Rudanella lutea DSM 19387: one gene and its partner. The protein of the gene in region 1 binds, or shares a complex with, the protein of each later gene. Links are inferred from orthologs where the notes say so. Each region holds a gene or a part of one and is shown on either strand. Other genes may lie near its edges.

What was found.
Region 2: the proteins of carA (region 1) and carB are in contact, whole or in part, in a solved structure (PDB 1KEE), measured with the Escherichia coli proteins. The link is inferred for Rudanella lutea DSM 19387 from one-to-one orthologs.

Annotation. Positions count from the first base shown.
Region 1 is NZ_KB913013.1:2,761,538-2,770,929, reverse strand. The notes cover bases 6,549-9,392. They hold carA (glutamine-hydrolyzing carbamoyl-phosphate synthase small subunit), read right to left. Parts: upstream 8,599-9,392; coding sequence 7,498-8,598; downstream 6,549-7,497. Other genes in these bases: rplQ (50S ribosomal protein L17), read right to left, coding at 8,702-9,313; RUDLU_RS0111470 (hypothetical protein), read left to right, coding at 6,549-7,431. Outside these bases: RUDLU_RS0111500 (hypothetical protein), read right to left, coding at 101-670; gpmI (2,3-bisphosphoglycerate-independent phosphoglycerate mutase), read right to left, coding at 751-2,331; RUDLU_RS0111490 (low molecular weight protein-tyrosine-phosphatase), read right to left, coding at 2,422-2,919; RUDLU_RS0111485 (hypothetical protein), read right to left, coding at 3,022-3,333; eno (phosphopyruvate hydratase), read right to left, coding at 3,436-4,713; RUDLU_RS0111475 (hypothetical protein), read left to right, coding at 5,038-5,808; more of RUDLU_RS0111470, read left to right, coding at 5,827-6,548. UniProt on the Escherichia coli protein: Small subunit of the glutamine-dependent carbamoyl phosphate synthetase (CPSase).
Region 2 is NZ_KB913013.1:3,854,588-3,864,563, reverse strand. Bases 6,526-9,953 are described here. They hold carB (carbamoyl-phosphate synthase large subunit), read left to right. Parts: upstream 6,526-6,876; coding sequence 6,877-9,753; downstream 9,754-9,953. Other genes in these bases: RUDLU_RS0115960 (hypothetical protein), read left to right, coding at 9,889-9,953. Also shown: RUDLU_RS0115995 (EboA domain-containing protein), read right to left, coding at 1-347; RUDLU_RS27575 (T9SS type A sorting domain-containing protein), read left to right, coding at 554-985; RUDLU_RS0115985 (hypothetical protein), read left to right, coding at 1,192-1,608; RUDLU_RS0115980 (amidase), read right to left, coding at 1,744-3,255; RUDLU_RS0115975 (hypothetical protein), read right to left, coding at 3,285-4,850; RUDLU_RS0115970 (hypothetical protein), read right to left, coding at 4,875-6,311; more of RUDLU_RS0115960, read left to right, coding at 9,954-9,976. UniProt on the Escherichia coli protein: Large subunit of the glutamine-dependent carbamoyl phosphate synthetase (CPSase).

The DNA of each region.
Region 1 (9,392 bases):
GCACCGATAGGGTACCAAAACTTGCCGACCAAAGCGTACAGAGATCCTGGGCCCTTCCTAATGGAAGGCCGTGATAATGAGTCAGAAAACAGGTGTTAGGTTACTGGGCGATATGCCCGTTTATCCGGAAATTGTTCCGGTCGAAGTAGGTAAGCTGCTCGAAACCTTCAATCTGGTAACTACGCACACCCCATCCCTGCCCGGCCTCGGAGCCGCTAATCAGCAGGAGTCGGCGCTCCGACATGTACAATGGGTTTTCGGTTTTCAGAATGGCCTGGATCTGAACCGGCTGGCGCGTTGTGGAGTCGAGCCGCACCAGCAGCGACCGTACGGTGAGTTTCTCTTCAGTCGATTTCAGCGTGTACTCGTACGTGAGTGAGTCGGGGCGGGTAATGGTGTAACTGGTTCGAAACGCTGGCTTGTTTATATCGGCTTGCTTAAATAGTTCCAGCTCTTTGGCCCAGTCGATTTGGGCAGTGGTTTGCAGATTCGTTTTTCCGCTGATGAAGGCGTTTTTCTCTACCGTTGGCTTTTGAGCGGCCAGTTTCTCAATTTGCCTCGACACGTACCCGGCTACATCGAAGTACACAGGTTTGGCTACAGTTTGCTCGTTTGAGTTATCACATGAAACCAAAAGTATAGCGGCAAAAACAAGGAGAATACGTGTCATAAAACGGTAAAAAAGGGCCCTCTACTTCAATAGCAGAGGGCCATTTGTATTCGACTAAACGTACTTTAGTGGTAAGACGTTCAAGCTTGTTGGATCAAACTCTGGCCGTTCATTTCACTCGGTTTGGCAATACCCATCAGCTCCAGAATTGTAGGTGCTACATCGGCGAGCTTGCCGTCGTGCAGAGCGGGTTTCAACTGATTGTCGACCAAAATACAAGGTACCAGATTTGTGGTATGCGCCGTGTTGGGTGTACCATCGTCGTTCACCATGTAATCGGCATTCCCGTGGTCGGCAATGATAATGACCGAATAATCGCTGGCTAAAGCGGCCTCGGTAACGGCCTGCGTGCAGGCATCAACGGCCTCGGCTGCCTTCACCACGGCTTCAAATACGCCCGTATGGCCCACCATATCGGTGTTGGCAAAGTTGAGACAGATAAAGTTGGCCGTTTTGTTTTGTAGCTCAGGTACAATGGCGTCGCGAATATCGTAGGCGGCCATTTCGGGTTTCTGATCGTAGGTCTTTACCGGAATAACCGTCGCGTTGCCATCGGCATCATACACCGTCATTTCCTTAGGCGACTGGCACAGCAACCGTTTTTCTCCGGCAAAAGGCTCCTCGCGGCCACCCGAGAAGAAGAAGGTCACGTGCGGGTACTTTTCTGTTTCGGCAATACGAATCTGGGTCCGGCCGGCAGCAGCGATTACCTCGCCAAGGGTATTGTTGAGGTTGTCTTTGTCGTAGATGACATGGACGTTGGTAAAATCGTTATCGTAGTTGGTCAGGGTCAGGTAGTACAAATTCAGTTTTTGCATTTCCTGCTCTGGGATATCACGCTGCGTGAGCGCGATCGTGATTTCGCGGCCCCGGTCGGTGCGGAAGTTGAAGCACAGCACGACGTCGCCTTCGTCGATGGTGGCTACGGGTGAGCCATCTTCCTGCGCGACCACAATTGGCTTAATGAACTCGTCGGTGACCCCTTCGTCGTATGAGGCCTGAATAGCCTGCAATACGTTGGCCGCTCCCACGGGCGTACCCGAACCGCGTACCATCACATCGTATGCCTGCCGTACTCGCTCCCAGCGATTGTCGCGGTCCATGGCGTAGAATCGCCCTGTTACACTGGCCAGTTTTCCCGTTGTTGCGGCTAAGTGTTGTTGCAGATCGCTCAGAAAACCGAGGCCACTCTTAGGATCGGTATCGCGTCCGTCGGTGAAGGCATGCACGTACACGTCGCTCAGTCCTTTAGCATGGGCAATAGATAACAGTCCCTTCAGGTGATCGATGTGCGAGTGAACGCCCCCGTCAGACACCAGGCCGATAAAATGTACCTTTTTGCCGTTTTGCTTAGCGTAATTGAGTGCATCGACCAGCACCGGCTCGGTGTCGAGGGTGTGTTCTTCAACGGCTTTGTTGATCTTAACCAGATCCTGATACACAATACGACCGGCCCCCAGGTTCATATGCCCCACTTCGGAGTTGCCCATTTGACCCGCAGGCAGGCCAACGGCCAGTCCCGACGCTTCGAGTCGGCTATGAGGGTATTGGGTGAAAAGCGAGTCGATAAAAGGCGTTTTGGCGGCTGCCAGCGCCGACCGTTCGAGCTGCGTAGCAATGCCCCAACCGTCGAGAATGAGAAGTATGACGTTTTTTTCCATAAAGCAAAAGAGTGAAAGAGTGAAAGAGTGAAAGAGTGCGGGCCGCGCTCGGCAAAGAGTAAAATATACTACCGCTCTTTCGCCATTCACTCATTCGCCATTTAACTGGTGTATTTCCTGCAAATAATTGAGCAGCTGCTCACAGCAGCGGTAGGTAATCTGGTAAACCTCTTCGAATACCTCGGGGCCCTCGTAGTAAGGGTCGGGCACGTTGGGGTCATCACCAACAACCGGATCAAATTCACGAAGGAGAAAGATGTTTTCGTCGCTCACCAGCCCGAGGCTCCGCTGACTGAGTTTCAGCACCGCGTCGAAATTGGCCTCGTCCATTGCTACGAAATACGTAAACTGAGCGAGGTCTTCGCCGATCATCCGGCGTGCCCGATGGGTGAGGTTCAGGCCGTGTTCCTGTGCGTTTTGGCGGGTTCGCCGGTCGGGTAATTCACCCAGATGATACGAAGAGGTGCCCGCCGAGTCGCAGCTGATTTCGTTTTCCAGTCCTCGCTGAGCTACCAAACTACGGAAGATACCTTCGGCAACCGGTGACCGGCAAATGTTACCCAGACAAACGAAGAGAACGGAAAGCATTTTTCAGTGAACAGTTAACAACGAGCAGCGAACAGTTAGTAACGAACAATTAGCAATATACACTTGCCTACTGTTTACTGTTTACTGTTCACTGATGACTGTTCACTGTTTTTCTATCGGTTCGTTATTTTCGTCAACCAGCACGTACACGTCTTCGGTTGGCTTTTTCATGAGATACCGCTCGCGGGCGTACTTCTCCCGGAGCTGATCGGTACCCAATACAAGTTTACGCTGATTCTGTACCCGTTTGATGGCCGACTGGTAAAAGGCTTTGCTTTCTTCCAGGTCCCGGAGTGTCCACCAGTTGCGAAACTGCGCAAACAAGTCGTTTGCATCAAACGCCAACATCCAGACCAGCAGGCCAACGCCTGTGGCTACGTAAAAGTTACGGCCATATCGGAGGAGACGCTTCATAATGAATACGGTGTAATGCACAATGAATAATGGGCAATGCGTACTGAGTAGGGAGCTCCAACTCAACGTGTGCATTACACACTATTCATTGTGCATTATCCATTAAAACTTCAGACCCGGGAAGTAGGCTACCTCGCCCAGTTCTTCCTCAATCCGGAGCAACTGGTTGTACTTCGCCATCCGGTCCGAACGCGAGGCCGAGCCCGTCTTGATCTGACCCGTGTTCAACGCAACGGCCAAATCAGCGATGGTAGCATCTTCGGTCTCACCCGAACGGTGCGACATGATGTTTTTGTACGAATTACGCTTAGCCAGGCTTACGGTATCGATTGTTTCGGTCAGCGAGCCAATCTGGTTTACTTTAACCAATACGGCGTTGGCGATACCTTGCTCGATACCCTGCGTCAGGCGGGTTACGTTGGTTACAAACAGGTCGTCGCCTACCAGTTGAATTTTGTTCTTCAGCAAATCGGTATGCATTTTCCAGCCTTCCCAATCGTCTTCGGCCATGCCGTCTTCGATGCTCAGGATGGGGTATTTGTTGCACCAGTCGGCCCAGTAGTTAGCCATTTCCTGCGATGTTAGCTTATCACCGCTCGATTTCTTGAAGTGGTACTGCTTGGTTTCGGGGTTATAAAACTCCGACGAAGCGGCATCCATAGCGATCCAAACATCTTCGCCGGGGCGGTAGCCTGCCTTCTCAATGGCTTGCAGGATAGTCTGGATAGCTTCTTCGTTTGAAGTGATGTTGGGTGCAAAACCACCTTCATCACCTACGTTGGTCGACAAGCCTTTGCTCTTCAATACCTTTTTGAGAGTGTGGAAAATCTCGGTTCCCATCCGCAGGGCTTCAGAGAAGCTAGGTGCGTTGGCCGGCATAACCATAAACTCCTGAAAATCGATTGAGTTGTCGGCGTGTGAACCTCCGTTGAGGATGTTCATCATCGGCACGGGCAGCGTGTTGGCGTTTACCCCACCAATGTACCGGTACAGCGGCAAGCCTGCTTCCTGAGCGGCTGCTTTAGCAACAGCCAGCGATACACCCAGGATGGCGTTGGCACCCAGTTTTCCTTTGTTGGGCGTACCATCCAGTTCCAGCATCACCTTGTCGATGAGGCTCTGCTCGAAAACGGAAGCACCCGCCAGCTCGGGGGCAACCAGTTCGTTCACGTTCTGAACGGCTTTCAACACACCTTTGCCTACGTACACGCTCGCGTCGTCGTCGCGTAGCTCTACGGCTTCGTGTGTACCGGTTGAAGCACCCGATGGTACTGCCGCCCGGCCCAGAAAGCCGTTCTCGGTCCGTACATCAACTTCAACGGTTGGGTTGCCTCGTGAATCCAGAATTTGTCTGGCATGAATGCTCTGAATGGTACTCATTGCGATATAAAAAAGGTTAACAACTAAAAATTCTATTTTTTCCCTGTGGACTGATATAATCATTGGTCATCAGCCCTTTTTACAGACAAAGTAACGAAATAAGAAGGAGTTTTTTGGATTGTCCTCAGAAACGACCGTCGAACCGGGTAAACAATCATAGGCTGTGGTATCAGTGCGATACGATTTCTGCTCAAACGGAATAGAAAGTAGTCGGCTTATAATATTATAATTGATAATTTATTCATTTGTATGCACTCTGTTTTCTATATTTGAATTGTCAAGTGAAACACTGGACATAGTAGGCATTTTGTACATCCCCTTACCATGAAATCACTGCTACGTGTCGCCCTGTGTGCTGGCGCCTTGTGGGTAAGCCTGCACACATCTGTAATAGCTGGAAGTCGATTAGTTCATACAGAGGTGAGCGTGGCCGGTAGCATGCATGGCCTTGGGCCCTCGGTTGCACCGGCTGATACTGGCGTTCATCGAGTTGCGCAGTCGGCAAGTATTCAGGCTGGTGTCTTAGGGGTTCGCGGGTTCTACAATCGTTCGTTAGGGTATTCGGGTCGGTTGATGCTGCGCATTGGGGGTCAGTATCTGGCATATCGAAAGCCGAATCGGGTCAATCTGGATAAGAGTGCCTATATCATACTCCAACCCGATTTTATGGTCGGTATGGCTGAGTTGGGTGCGCGCTGGCAGGTTCTCAAGGGCCGTAGCCTGTACGTAGCCACCAGCATTGCGTACAATTGGCATCCATCGCTGAACCTCCGAATTCATGCCGAAGATAAACTGAATTTCGATGGGCTGGAGCTTACACCCGAAGACGTAGGTATTGTTGATTTGGGCTTCCGGTGGCAGCGGTTTATGCCTTACGTGGGCGTGGGGCTCGGCAAGGTAGTGCCTAAACGCAGGCTAAGTGTAGGGGGCGAAATGGGCTTTTTCTACATGGGGAAGCCTCGTGTCTCGCTCGATTATAGCGGGTTTTTGGAAACTACGACGATCGATGAACAAATCCCAACTGTGGAGCGCAATCTGTCGGGTTATCGTTTTCTGCCAACGCTGACTATCTCGCTGACGTATCGGCTTCCTTAATTCATCAAGACATTCGTTATGAATCGCTATCTGTACGTACTCGCCCTGTTTTTACTGAGCTTGTTTCTAGGTCTGGAAGCTTGCCAAAATCCGCTGGAAGGCGTTACAATCGGCCTTAAAGACCCTATTCAGAGTGGGGTTATTGAATGCCGGTTGTACGATCCGGCCGGAAATCCGCTACCGGCCAATAGCCGTATTATTATTAGTGGGCCCGACGCCAATGCGGTAGTTACGACGCTCAATTCAAAAAAGTACAAAATCACGACCGACGGGGTGTTGTTACTGGCCGTTTCGCCCGAAGTGATGCCATCTGCACAACGCCCGTTTCGCTTTACGGTGGCCATTGTTACGCCCGATTATCTGACCGTTGTGCAGCCGTTTGTACTGACCAATGGTAATCGGCAGGTACGCTCGCTTCCGTTGATTAGCCTTTCAAAGCCCCCCGTTGGTATGACTCCTGCCGACCAAAGCGGGCAACCAGCCAATACAGGAACCATACTTTCGCTGCATACCAGCCCAACGGCTCAGGGCGATATGGCGCGGGTACAGATTCCGTCGGGGACGTCGTTTACCGACCGGGAGGGTAAACCTGTAAGCGGAAAACTGACTCTCCAGCTTATTCATACCAACGCGCGAACGGGCAATGCGGCCGGACAATTGCCCGGTGGACCCGTTTTTTCTAATGTGGTTGGGGTAGGGGCTGGCACATCACTCCGGGCTCAATCCGTTGCTGGTTCAATATCGATTAAGGTATTCAACGAAGACTTTCAGCTGGTGCAGCAATTATCACAGCCGGGTGAGTTGAACATGGATCTAAATCCGGGAACAGTAAATCCGCGAGCGGGCCGTACTATTCAGCCCGGCGACAGTATCCCCTTGTTCAGTTACGATGCTGTTACGGGTGTTTGGAAACCCGAAAAAGCAGGTATAGTAGTTCGAGAGGCCAGTACCGGTCGATTGACCTTGCAGGCCCGTTTTACGCAGGCTGTTTCGTACATCGCTGCCTGGACAACCCCTGTATGTTCGCTTGGGCCGGTGTTTAGCGTGCGTAGTAAGCTGACGGGCGTGGATGTGAAATACAAGTGCCAGCTGATTGATGCCCAGACCAAGGCGGTGGTTACTACGTTTTTTGCGGGGGTGAATAACAATGATCGGATCGCGATTGCCAATCAGGAAGCGGGCCGGTCGTTTATACTCCGGGTTTTCGATGAGACCGATGCCTGGGGAAAGGGAGCAAAGGGAGGTCTGATCGGTGAGTCGGCTCCGGCTACTTCCTGCGACCAAACGCCCATACCGCTGCTATTAAACGAATTGCCGGTGCCTCCATCCATGCAGCTTCAGTTTCAGTTTTCGTGCCCACAGGGCAAACTGCTGGATGAGGCCTCCCTGCCCGCTCTTATGCTCACTCAGTACAGCGAAGTGGGAAAAGACAACTGGCGCGATCTGGTCTCGGCCACGCGTACACAGCGGAACGTGACATCGTATAAGCTTCGGGTAGGACAGCGCTACGATTTTCGGGCCAGTACTGATGGGGGGGCATCGTGGCCACTTCGGCAGAATGACTACCTGGTGGATAAGGCTACTTGGGCGCTTAAGATAAAAGCTGAAATGTATTGTAAGTAAGTTCCAGAATAGGTATCGGTGTAGATGAGAAAAGCCCGGTAGATCGTTTCTACCGGGCTTTCTGTATTAATGCATCAGCTGCACAAACTCATCGAACAAATAGCGAGAGTCGTGCGGGCCGGGCGAGGCCTCCGGGTGGTACTGAACCGAGAAAGCGGGTTTGTCTTTCCGCCGAATGCCCTCGATGGTATTATCGTTCAGATTGAGGTGGGTAACCTCCACGTTATTGGTATCCCGAACGTCGTCGCCTTTCACGGCAAAGCCGTGATTCTGCGACGTAATCTCGCAAAGACCCGTAATCAGGTTCTTGACCGGGTGGTTCAATCCACGGTGGCCGTTGTGCATTTTGTACGTCGAGATGCCGCTGGCCAGCGATAGGATCTGGTGACCCAGGCAAATACCAAACAAAGGCTTTTCGGTAGCTAATGCCTGTTTCACCGTTTCAACGGCGTAGGGCATGGCAGCCGGATCGCCAGGGCCATTCGAGATAAAGAAGCCGTCGGGATTCCAGGCGGCCAGTTCTTCAAACGGAGTACGGGCCGGAAAAACCTTGCAGTAAGCGCCCCGGTCGGTGAGGTTGCTCAGGATGCTTTTTTTCACGCCCAGGTCGAGCACGGCCACTTTCAGCCGGGCATCTTCCTGCCCTAGTTCGTACGTTTGCTGCGTACATACCTCCGACGACAGCTCCAGCCCGGCCATGTCGGGCACTTTATTCAACTCGGCTAAGAGCTGAACGGGGTCAAGAATTTCCGACGAGATAATACAGTTCATCACGCCTTTATCCCGGATGTAGCGAACCAGTTGCCGAGTGTCAATGCCGTGGATACCCACGATATTGGCCTTCTCGAAATAGTCCTGCAGCGAACCATCGGCCGTAAACCGGGAGTGCACCTGCGAGAAGAAATTGCACACCATACCGCGTACTTTAACGCCGTTTGATTCTTCTTCCAACTGGTGTTGCACGCCGTAATTACCGATGTGCGAGGTGGTATTGATAATCACCTGGCCGTAGTAAGAAGGGTCGGTATAAATCTCCTGATACCCCGTCATACCCGTGTTGAAGCAGATTTCGCCCCCTGCTGTACCGCGCTTTCCGAGCGCTAATCCCCTGTAAACGGAACCATCCTGCAAAACCAATAAAGCCTCCGGCTGTTGCGTGTGTTTCATCGTCGATTTCTTGCCTTAATCAGGTATATTCGGTTTGTTACTCCAAAAAAAAGGGTTAACCCAGTATGGCTAACCCTCTTTCACTATGTTTAATTCCGTTGCATTAAGCTTGCTTCGGCTCATCGTTCGACTCTTCGGCGGGCGCTTCGCCTTCTGTAGCGGCCGGAGCCTCTGCTACAGGGGCTTCTTCAACAGCGGCTTCGGCTGCAGGTGCCTCTTCAGCAGCTACTGGCTCATCAGCTACCACTTCAGCCGCTGGGATAGCGGCCGTGTCTGCTGCCTGGCGAGCACCGCTGCTCCGACGACCCCGACGGGTCCGGGCAGTAGCTTTCTCCTGAGCAGCTGCGAGCAGCGTTTCGTTAAAGTCAACCAGTTCGATCAGACAAGTTTCGGCGTTATCACCAGCGCGGTTACCCAGCTTGATGATGCGCGTGTACCCTCCCGGACGGTTGGCAATCTTATCGGCTACAGGCCCAAACAGTTCTTTGATCGTTTCTTTGCTCGTGAGCGTCTGGAAAACGATCCGGCGGTTTTGGTGAGTATCATCCTTTGCTTTCGTCAGCAATGGCTCCACAAACTTCCGCAATTCTTTGGCTTTCGCTAAAGTCGTCTCGATCCGCTTCTTCAGAATCAGCGACGACGCCATGTTCGAGAGCATAGCTTCCCGATGCGAGTGCGTACGGCCTAAGTGATTATCTTTCTTACCGTGTCTCATTTTGGTAGAGGGAGGAAGGAGGAGGAAGGTAAAGAGGAAAGCAATCTTTTCTCTTTACTCCTTTTCTCCGTTCTCCTTA
Region 2 (9,976 bases), 1.1 Mb from region 1 along the record:
ATTTCGGCCGCCCGAAACAGTTCGGTGATACTGCGCCGGTACTCCTGCCGGTCGGCCGATGGATACTGAAGCAGCCACCACACGCGGGCCAGCCGATCCATGGTCCAGTCGACAAGCTGGAAACCGGGGCGAGCCTCGGCCAACGCCGTAGCCATCTCGTCAGAAACCACCACGGGCGCCTTACCCATAAACCGGGGCATGGCCGTAAAAACCCGGTAAAAGACGGCGTTGGTCGGTTGGTTACGGTACAGATCGAGTTGCTGCCGAAGCCAGGTGAGGGCGCGTTCGGCGTCGGGCTGCTGTTCGAGCAGGGCAAACAAAAGTGAGCTTACAGGTCGCATATCCATTAGACAAAAGTACGATTGACAGGCTCAATACTCTTTTAAAAATAGCCTGATTTCTGTAGCCCCCCGAACTGATTTCGGTCACGTAGGGCGGGGGTGCAGAGGATAGGAAACCTTTCTTACCCATTTTTCGACCACTCATCCCAAACTCCCGCGCCCCCCTACGCCTATCGGCATCATTGAGGTGAAACAACAAATAAACTACTCCCATGAAACCGTTCGTAGCCTTCTCTGCCGCTCTGCTTTTGGGTGCATCTGCCCTGTGTACCTCTGCCCTCTCAACGCCAGCCATGGCTCAGTCGAAGCCCTCGACCGAAGCCTATTACGAAGAAAAGCCCCGCCTTGAAGCCGTTGTTTATCCGGCGGCTACCCCGCTCAAACTCTGGATGAATGTGGAAAAGGAAGACCCGCGCGCCCGTATCAAAGTGGAACTGTTCGACGCACAAAACCACTTGCTCCACAGCCAGACCTACAACGCCCGGGTAAACCGGTTCAACCAGAAATTTGACCTCAGCAACATGCCCGATGGGCGGTACACGTTCCGTATCACCGACGGGAATTCGGTTCGCGAACGGACGTTCAAACTCTCGTCGCCGGGCTTGCAGGAACAGCTGCCCAACCGATTGGTGACACTGAACTAAACGAGGGGAGGGAAAAGGGTTAAAAACCCGTTAAATGCCATCCTGATTTTCGACAGTTCAACGGTTTTTTTAGACCATTCAGCCGTCGCTTTTACCGCTTGACGCATTATCGTTTTCAACAATAGCACTGACTGTCACAACTTTGCAGTGTTCAAAGCGAACAACAACACAACAAAAACTTTTGAACCACTCCCCGGAGTACAAGTATGAAAACTGTCATTAAATCCATCCTTTTAGGCCTGTCCCTTTTCGTTGCTTTTTGTGCCCTTTTGTTTGTCTCGGCTAGTGCCGTTGAAGCCCGGCCCATCAAACGCGACAACAATGCCATCACCACCGTGCGCCATGCCGCCTTTGCCGTCAACGCAGGCCGGGCCCTGAGCGTAAACGTTGAAAAGCCAGCCGGCGAAATGTTGCGTGTCCAGTTTACGAATGGCGAAGGCCGCGTGATGGCCGAGCAATTTGTGAGCAAGCAGGCGGGTGCCTACAGCATGAAATTCAACATTGAGCAACTGCCCGATGGTGTGTATCAGGTTCGGATTATGGGTAAAGAAAAAGTAGGTGAGTACTCGTTTACGCTGAAGTCGCCCGAGCAGCAAGCAACTCGTCAACTGAGTATTCAATAACGAATGTGGGCGCAACCGGTAAAACACGGTTGCGCCCAACCCAAAACAGTGAGGTAAAACAATTAGGTGCCCTATTCCTATCTTCCTTTCCTTTTAAACACCCCGGCCCGCCAACGCGAACCGGGGTGTTGTTTTTTAGGACGGTACCTTCTCGAACCAGGGTTGCGCCTTTTCGAGCTGCCCGGCCAGCCGGAATAGCGTAGCCTCATCGCCGAGCATGGCCGTAAACATAGTCCCAACCGGCAAGCCATCTGCCGACCAGTGCAGGGGCACCGACATCGACGGTTGCCCGGTCATGTTGGCAATACCGGTAAAGCTGATGTAGCCAAGCGATTTTTCGGCAAGCTCGTCCATAATCTTGCTGCCTTTGAGCCGTTTCAGGCCACCCAACGTATCCACGAGCCGAATCATCCGGTTTTCGGCGGCCGTGTTCTGAAACAAACCAATTTCAATAGGGGGCCGGGGCAGTGTAGGGGTCAGCACCACATCGAACCGGTCGTGTAGCAGGCCCATACTGCGGGTCAGCTCGTTCCAGCGTCGTTTCTGAAACGCGTAATCGACCGCCGAAAACCCTTCGGCCATACGTGCAATGGCCCAGGTGTTCAGCTCCACATCGTCGCGACGGACGGGCCGCCCGAGGTAGTTGGCCAGTTCGCGCAGGGTAGCGCCCGTTTCGCTCACCACCATCGTAAAAAAGGCCTCCGTCAGAATACTCTTGCTGTACGGCAACTTGATCTCCTCGACCTGATGCCCCAGGCTTTCGAGCAGTTTGGCGGCATCCTGCACCGCCCTGACGCATTCGGGATGTGTGGGCTGCGACGGAATCAGGGCCTCGGTCGAGAAGCCAATACGCAGTTGACCGGGCTCGCGGGTGGCCTCTTCGGCAAAGGGCCGTTCGGGATTGGGCAAAAAATAGGGGTCGCCCGTCATGGGTCCGCTCAGGGCATCGAGCAGGGCCGCACTGTCGCGCACGGAGCGGGTCACGGCATGGTTCACCACAGCTCCCGACCACATTTCGCCATTGGCCGGGCCAAGGGGCACCCGCCCACGGGAGGGCTTCATGCCAAACAGGCCGCAGCTACTCGCCGGAATCCGGATGGAGCCGCCCCCGTCGCTCGCCGACGCCATCGGTACAATACCCGCCGAGACTGCCACGGCCGAGCCCCCGCTGCTACCGCCCGGCGAGTGGGCCGGGCTCCACGGATTACGGGCCGGGCCGTACAGTTTAGACTCGGTGTAGGGCGTAAGGCCAAACTCAGGGGTGTTGGTTTTACCAAACAGCACCAGACCGGCCTGCTTCATGCGGGTCACGGCTTCGCTATCGGTTTGGGGCACGTAGTTCTGATACCCCGCACAGCCCGACTTGAGCGGTACGCCCGCCCATTCGAGTTCGAGGTCTTTGAGCAAAAACGGCACCCCCCGAAACGGCCCGACACCCGGCAGTTGGGTAGCCATTTCACGGCCCTTGTCGTACAGCGGTGTTACAATGGCGTTCAGTTGGGGGTTTACCGCTTCGGCACGGGCAATGGCCGTTTCGAGGAGTTCGGCCGGGGTTACTTCGTTGCGCCGAACCAGCTCGGCCAGGGCCGTAGCATCGTATTGGCGGTATTCGTCGAAGGCCATAGCAGGCCGGGCAGGAACAGTCATGGTACAGTGTAGGTGGTTTTGGGTATGCACTAAGGCCGCTCGGCCGTTACCGACCGGAGCCTGATTTTGTCGTTGGGTCCCTCCTGCCCCGGTGTGGCTTCGAGCTGAATCTGGTAGATGAGGCCATCCCAACCGCTGCGGTTAGTCAGGTCAATTTCGTAGGTACGCATCTGCCCATCGCCGATGATCGGAAAGTCAACCACCCGGTCGGGGGTACCCACAAAATCGCCATCGCCCGGCTTGAGCCAGTTGAAGCGGGCCGTACGAGCTGCGGTTGTGAAGGCGGCCTGAACGTAGATTTTATTGAGGTCGGCGGCTCGCCAAAACACGCGCGGGCTCTTCAGGCTGAACGCGCTTTTGCTCAGGTCGGCCCGGCTCCAGCGCACCACCAGCTCGTTCTGAATAGGCCAGCCGGCATCGGTCGTATTGTAATAGTGCCAGCCCTGCCGACTGTTGGTGAACCGGAAATTCGGTTTGGTTTCGGGCCGGGGCTGCGCGTACACAAACGCCCGAATATCGGTCACCGTGCCGATAATCAGGTTGTACTCATACTCGTACACGGTGTTATGGTCCATGACCACCAGCGGGGTGGCCGCCTGGTAGCTCGTGGGGTCGTCGAATTCGGTGCCGGTACTCGAAGAGCCCAGAAAGCCCGTCACAAACCGGAACTGATTGGGCACGTGCAAGCCCAGGCCACGCCCGTTTTTGTCGAGCAGGGCCGTCCAGTTTTCGGTAGCCTGCCGCACCGCCATATCCTTTTCGGCCGAGAGATTCACAACCGGTGCGTTGGTAAAAGGCTGTGCGCCCGTGTAGGTCACAATCTGATTGAGAGGGGCGTTGAGGTAGGCACAAGGCACCTCCTGCGCGCGGGCTTCGTACTGCGTGGTGTCGCGACGGTTTACCTGCGTGCGGCTCCGAACATGCACCACATTGTCGCGCAGGGTGAGCCAATGCTCCATAACGCACTCGGCGGGCTCGTTGAACAAGGGCCACACCAGCGGGATCGTCTTCACATAAATCCGGTTACTATCGAGCTGCTGATAGCCGATTACCTGCGCCGGGTTGTTGTGCATATCACCGGTTTGTACGGGGTTCCAGCCGAGGTTTCGCCAGACAAAAGCGGGCTGTTTGCCATTCTGCACGTACGGAATCGGGCCCGAGTAGAGACTCGTCTGGAGTTGCCGCCCCAGATCGAAGTTATTGATCATGTTGGTGCCGCGCGGGCCATCGGTCAGAAACGTAATGGCGCCACCGGCCACCAGATCGACACCCACCCGCACTTTGGCATTGCTCAGGATCACCAGACGTGGCACCCCCGGCGCTGCGGGCGGGGCGGGCAGATTGGGATTAAACACCGAGGTCCATCCCGAGCCCGAGTTGCCACCTCCCCCGCCGGGTACATTAATGGGCGGTTGCCCTGTTTGCGGAGGGGTTGTTCCTGTTGAGGTTGAGCCGCCACCGGGCTGTGTGACCGAGCCGCCACCGGTGGTGCTGCCGGGCGGGGTGGTACCGATGGGGTAAAACGTTTCGACACTGGGCTTGCAGGAAGCCAGCCCGGCCAGTAGCAACAACAGGTATGGATAGAAAAGGCGCATAGACAAAGATACAAAAAGGGTAGATTACTGGCTTACACTCCGCAACCGCAGCCGACTGCCGCGCTCGCTGGCAGAGGCATCCGCGCCCGGTGTCGCTTCTAGTTGAATCTGGTAAATGATACCATCCCAGCCGGGCGCGCGGCTCAGATCAATGGTATAGGTACGAAACTGCCCATCGCCAATGATCGGAAAATCGACCCCACCGCTTCGGAGCACTTCAAACTCCTGATCGCCGGGTTTGCGCCAGTTGAGCCGGGCGGTTTTGGACGAGGTGGTAAACGCAGCTTCGAGCACAATCCGGCGCACGTCGGCCGCCCGCCAGAATCCCTTGGGCGACTTGATGGCAAAGCTGGGCAGGGTCGGATCGGTGCGGCCCCACTGTACCGACAACTCGTTGCGAATGGGCCAGCCGGTATCGCGGGTATTGTAGTAATGCCAGCCCTGCCGGTTGGTGGTGAAGCGGAAATTGGGGCCGGTATCGGGTCGGGGCTGGCTATACACATACTGCCGAATGCGCTCCACCGAACCCACAATCAGGTCGTACTCAAACTCAAACACGCCGTTGTGATCCATCACCTGAAACGGAATAGCCGTGAGATAGCCGGTATCCCCGTCGCGTTCGCCACCAACGCCGGTAGCCCCGAAAAAGCCCGAAATGAACCGAAATTCGTTGCGCCGGTAAATACCCACACCCCAGCTGTTTTTGTCGACCAGAGCGGCCCAGTTTTCGGTAGCATACCGTTCGGTAATGGCGTGCGGAGCGTTGAACTCAAACAGGGCATCGTTGGTAAACGGTTTATCGCCGGTGTACGTGATAACCCGGTAATACGGCGCATTGAGGTGCATACAGGGGGCCTCCTGCGTACGGGCCTGATACTGCGTGGTGTCGGGTCGGGAGAGCTGGGTGCGGCTACGCACACGAATCACATTTCCCCGGAGTTCGAGCCAATGCTCCATCTGGCACTCGGCAGGGCGGTTGCGAAGGGGCCAAATGAGCGGGCTGGTTTTTACATAGAGCCGGTTGGTGCTGTCTTTACGGTACGAGACCACCTGCGAGGGGTTGTTGTACATATCGCCCGTTTGCACGGGGTTCCAGCCGAGGCCAATCCATTGGGGTATAGGCCGGTTGCCGGCTTCTTCAAAGGGCACCGGCCCGGAATAAAGACTGGTCTGAAGCTGCCGGCCCAGATCGTAGTTATTGACCATGTTGACGCCCGTGAGCGCATCGGCTAGGTAGGTGATGGCACCGCCCGCGTTGAGGTCGATACCCACTTTTATCTGACTATTTTCCAGAAAAATGCGCTGTGGAGCCGGTATCACGGGCGGAGGGTTGAACCCACCGCCGGGCAGAATCGGGGCCGGAAACACCGTTTCAACATCGTCGCCACAACCGCCCAGCCCGATCAACAGACTCAGCACCAAACTAACCAGATATCCTTTTCGCGGGTGGATGTGCTGCATGAACAAACTTCGTTTATCGACAAAAGTATCCGTTTGTCGAACGTGATGGTTTCTACAAGGTAGGTATTTGCGGTTTTTTGACTCAGTGCGCCCTTTCCTTCTCTCAGTATGGGTAAAACATACAGCCTCCTGACGGTGTCTTTTTGGCACGCGGATGACACGGATTAGGCAGATGAACGCAGACCCCGGTACTGGCTATTTCCAGAAACACTGACCACATTGGGAATATCAATCCGCGACGATTCGCCTAATCTGCGCCATCCGCGTGCCAATTCACATCCATCCGTGTCATTCGCGTGCTAGTTGGATTTCTTTTTACCCGAAGCCGGATAACACCCTAATAATTAAATACTTACCCCGAATCTCCTCTCAAAAAACCATAAACCACAAACTATAAACTACGCAACTGTATTAAGGTATGCGGTTTAACCCCTAATTTTGCGGGATTTTTGGCCTTACGCTTCCCAGCGTAGACGGCCAAAAAGATACTTTGCCCAGTTTGCTTTGCACATTCCGGAGCGCCGGATCGCCGGACCGCCGGACCGTTTTATTACCCCGCTCAGAAATGCCCAAAAACGCCAACATCCGCTCGGTACTTATCATCGGCTCTGGCCCCATCATCATCGGTCAGGCCTGTGAGTTTGACTACTCTGGCTCCCAAGCCGCCCGTTCTATCCGCGAGGAAGGCATCGAAGTGGCCCTGATCAACTCCAACCCGGCGACGATCATGACCGACCCGATCAACGCTGACTATGTGTACCTGAAGCCGCTGGAGAAAAAATCGATTGTCGAGATTCTGGAAAAGCACCGGCAGATGGGCAAGCCCATTGACGCCGTACTGCCTACCATGGGTGGCCAAACGGCTCTCAACCTCGCCATCGACTGCGATAAGGCGGGTGTCTGGGAAAAGTACAACGTACAAATTATCGGGGTCGATATCAAAGCGATTGAGACGACCGAAGACCGCGAGAAATTCCGCCTGCTGATGCTTCAGCTCGACGCGGGCGTTTGCAAAGGCCGTACGGCCCGCTCGTTTCTGGAGGGTAAAGAGATTGCCCAGGAGATTGGCTTCCCGCTCGTGATCCGGCCCTCATTTACGCTCGGTGGTACCGGCGGGGGTTTCGTTAACACGCCCGAAGAATTCGACAAAGCCCTGACCAACGGTCTGCACGCGTCGCCCGTACACGAGGTACTGGTAGAGCAAAGCGTAATGGGCTGGAAAGAATATGAGCTGGAGCTGCTGCGCGACGGTAACGGCAACTTTATCATCGTCTGCTCGATCGAGAACTTCGACCCGATGGGCATTCACACCGGCGACTCTATCACGGTGGCCCCGGCCATGACCCTGCCCGATACGCTGTACCAGAAAATGCGCGACCTCGCCATCAAGGTGATGAACGGCATTGGGCAGTTTGCCGGTGGCTGTAACATTCAGTTCTCGGTAAATCCCGAAACCGACGATATCATCGTGATCGAGGTGAACCCACGGGTGAGCCGGTCGTCGGCACTAGCCTCCAAAGCAACGGGTTACCCCATTGCCAAGATTGCCGCCAAAATGGCAATCGGCTACAACCTCGACGAACTGATCAACCCGATTACGGGCACGACGTCGGCGTTTTTTGAGCCTGCTATCGACTACGTGATCGTGAAAGTACCCCGCTGGAACTTCGATAAGTTTCCGGGTGCCGACCGTTCGCTCGGTCTGCAAATGAAGTCGGTAGGCGAGACCATGGGTATTGGCCGCAACTTCCAGGAAGCGTTGCAGAAGGCGTGTCAGTCGCTCGAAATCCGGCGCAACGGTCTGGGTGCCGACGGCCGCGAACTGACCGACATCAACGCCCTCAAGCAAAGCCTGGCGCACCCCAGCTGGAACCGGTTGTTCCATATCTACGATGCGTTTAAGGCCGGGATGTCGTTCCGCACGATTCGGCAACTGACCAAAATTGACCCCTGGTTCCTGCACCAGATTGAAGAACTGATTGAGCTGGAGCGCGAGATTGAGCAGTACGACCTGGACGATGTGCCGGCCGAACTCATCCGCACGGCCAAGCAGAAAGGCTATGCCGACCGGCAGCTGGCGCACCTCCTGCAGGTAAAAGAAAGCAAGATTTACCAGTACCGTCAGGATCACAACATCCGGCGGGTGTACAAGTGCGTGGATACCTGCGCGGCTGAGTTTGAGGCCAAAACGCCGTACTATTACTCGACGTTTAACAACCAGTTGCCCATCACGCAGGACCGCCCCGAGCCGGTATCGGACCTGCCCGGCAACGAGTCGATCCGTTCAAACCGCAAGAAAGTGGTTATTCTGGGCTCCGGCCCCAACCGCATCGGGCAGGGTATCGAGTTCGACTACTCGTGCGTACACGGGGTGCTGGCCGCTAAAGAAGCGGGTTACGAAACGATCATGATCAACTGTAACCCCGAAACCGTTTCGACCGACCCCGACGTGGCCGATAAGCTGTACTTCGAGCCGGTGTTCTGGGAGCACGTACACGCCATCATCATGCACGAGCAGCCCGAAGGCGTGATTGTGCAGCTGGGTGGCCAGACGGCCCTCAAGATGGCCGAAAAACTGACCCGCTACGGCATCAAGATTATCGGTACGAGCTGGGAAGCCCTCGACCTGGCCGAAGACCGGGGCCTGTTCTCCGACATGCTCCGCAAACTCGACATTCCGTATCCGAAATTCGGTACGGTGCGCGAGTCAGAAGCCGCAATCGAACTCTCACGCGACCTCGGCTTCCCGTTGCTGGTACGCCCCAGCTACGTACTCGGCGGGCAGTCGATGAAGATCGTGATCAACGAAACGGAGCTGGAGCAGCACGTGATGAAGATTCTGTCGGACATTCCAGACAACAACATCCTGCTCGACCACTTCCTCGAAAACGCGATTGAGGCCGAAGCCGACGCCATCTGCGATGGTGAAAACGTGTACATCATCGGGATTATGGAGCACATCGAACCGGCGGGTATTCACTCCGGCGACTCGTATGCCCTGCTGCCGCCATTCGACCTGAGCGAAGCCGTCATAGGCCAGATTGAAGAGTACACCCGGAAAATCGCCGTGGCACTGAAAACGGTTGGTCTGATCAACATTCAGTTTGCCATCAAAGACGAGAAGGTGTATGTAATCGAAGCCAACCCGCGCGCCAGCCGGACGGTGCCGTTCATTTGCAAGGCTTATCAGGAGCCATACGTTAACTACGCGACGAAGGTGATGCTGGGTGCCAACAAGGTGACCGATTTCGACTTCAAGCCGGTGAAGAAAGGCTACGCCATCAAGATTCCGGTATTCTCGTTCAACAAGTTTCCGAACGTAAACAAGGAGCTTGGGCCCGAAATGAAATCGACCGGTGAAGGCATCTATTTCATCGACGACCTGCACGACGATTTCTTCCTGAAAGTGTACTCGGAGCGGAATCTGTACCTGAGCCGGTAAACGTTACCCGGTAAGCGTTACCCGGTAAGCAATTGTTACTTGTTGTGCCACAGCCTAAACAGGCTGTGGCACAACTGTTTTATGGCAATTTACGTTAAGTTTGTAGACTCACGGAGCTAAACGGAGAATTGTTTTATGACTGTATTAACCATACCACTGGATGATGCACTGGCGACCAAACTCCAGCAGGAAACCGCATTGACCAATGGCGATGAAGCGGCCA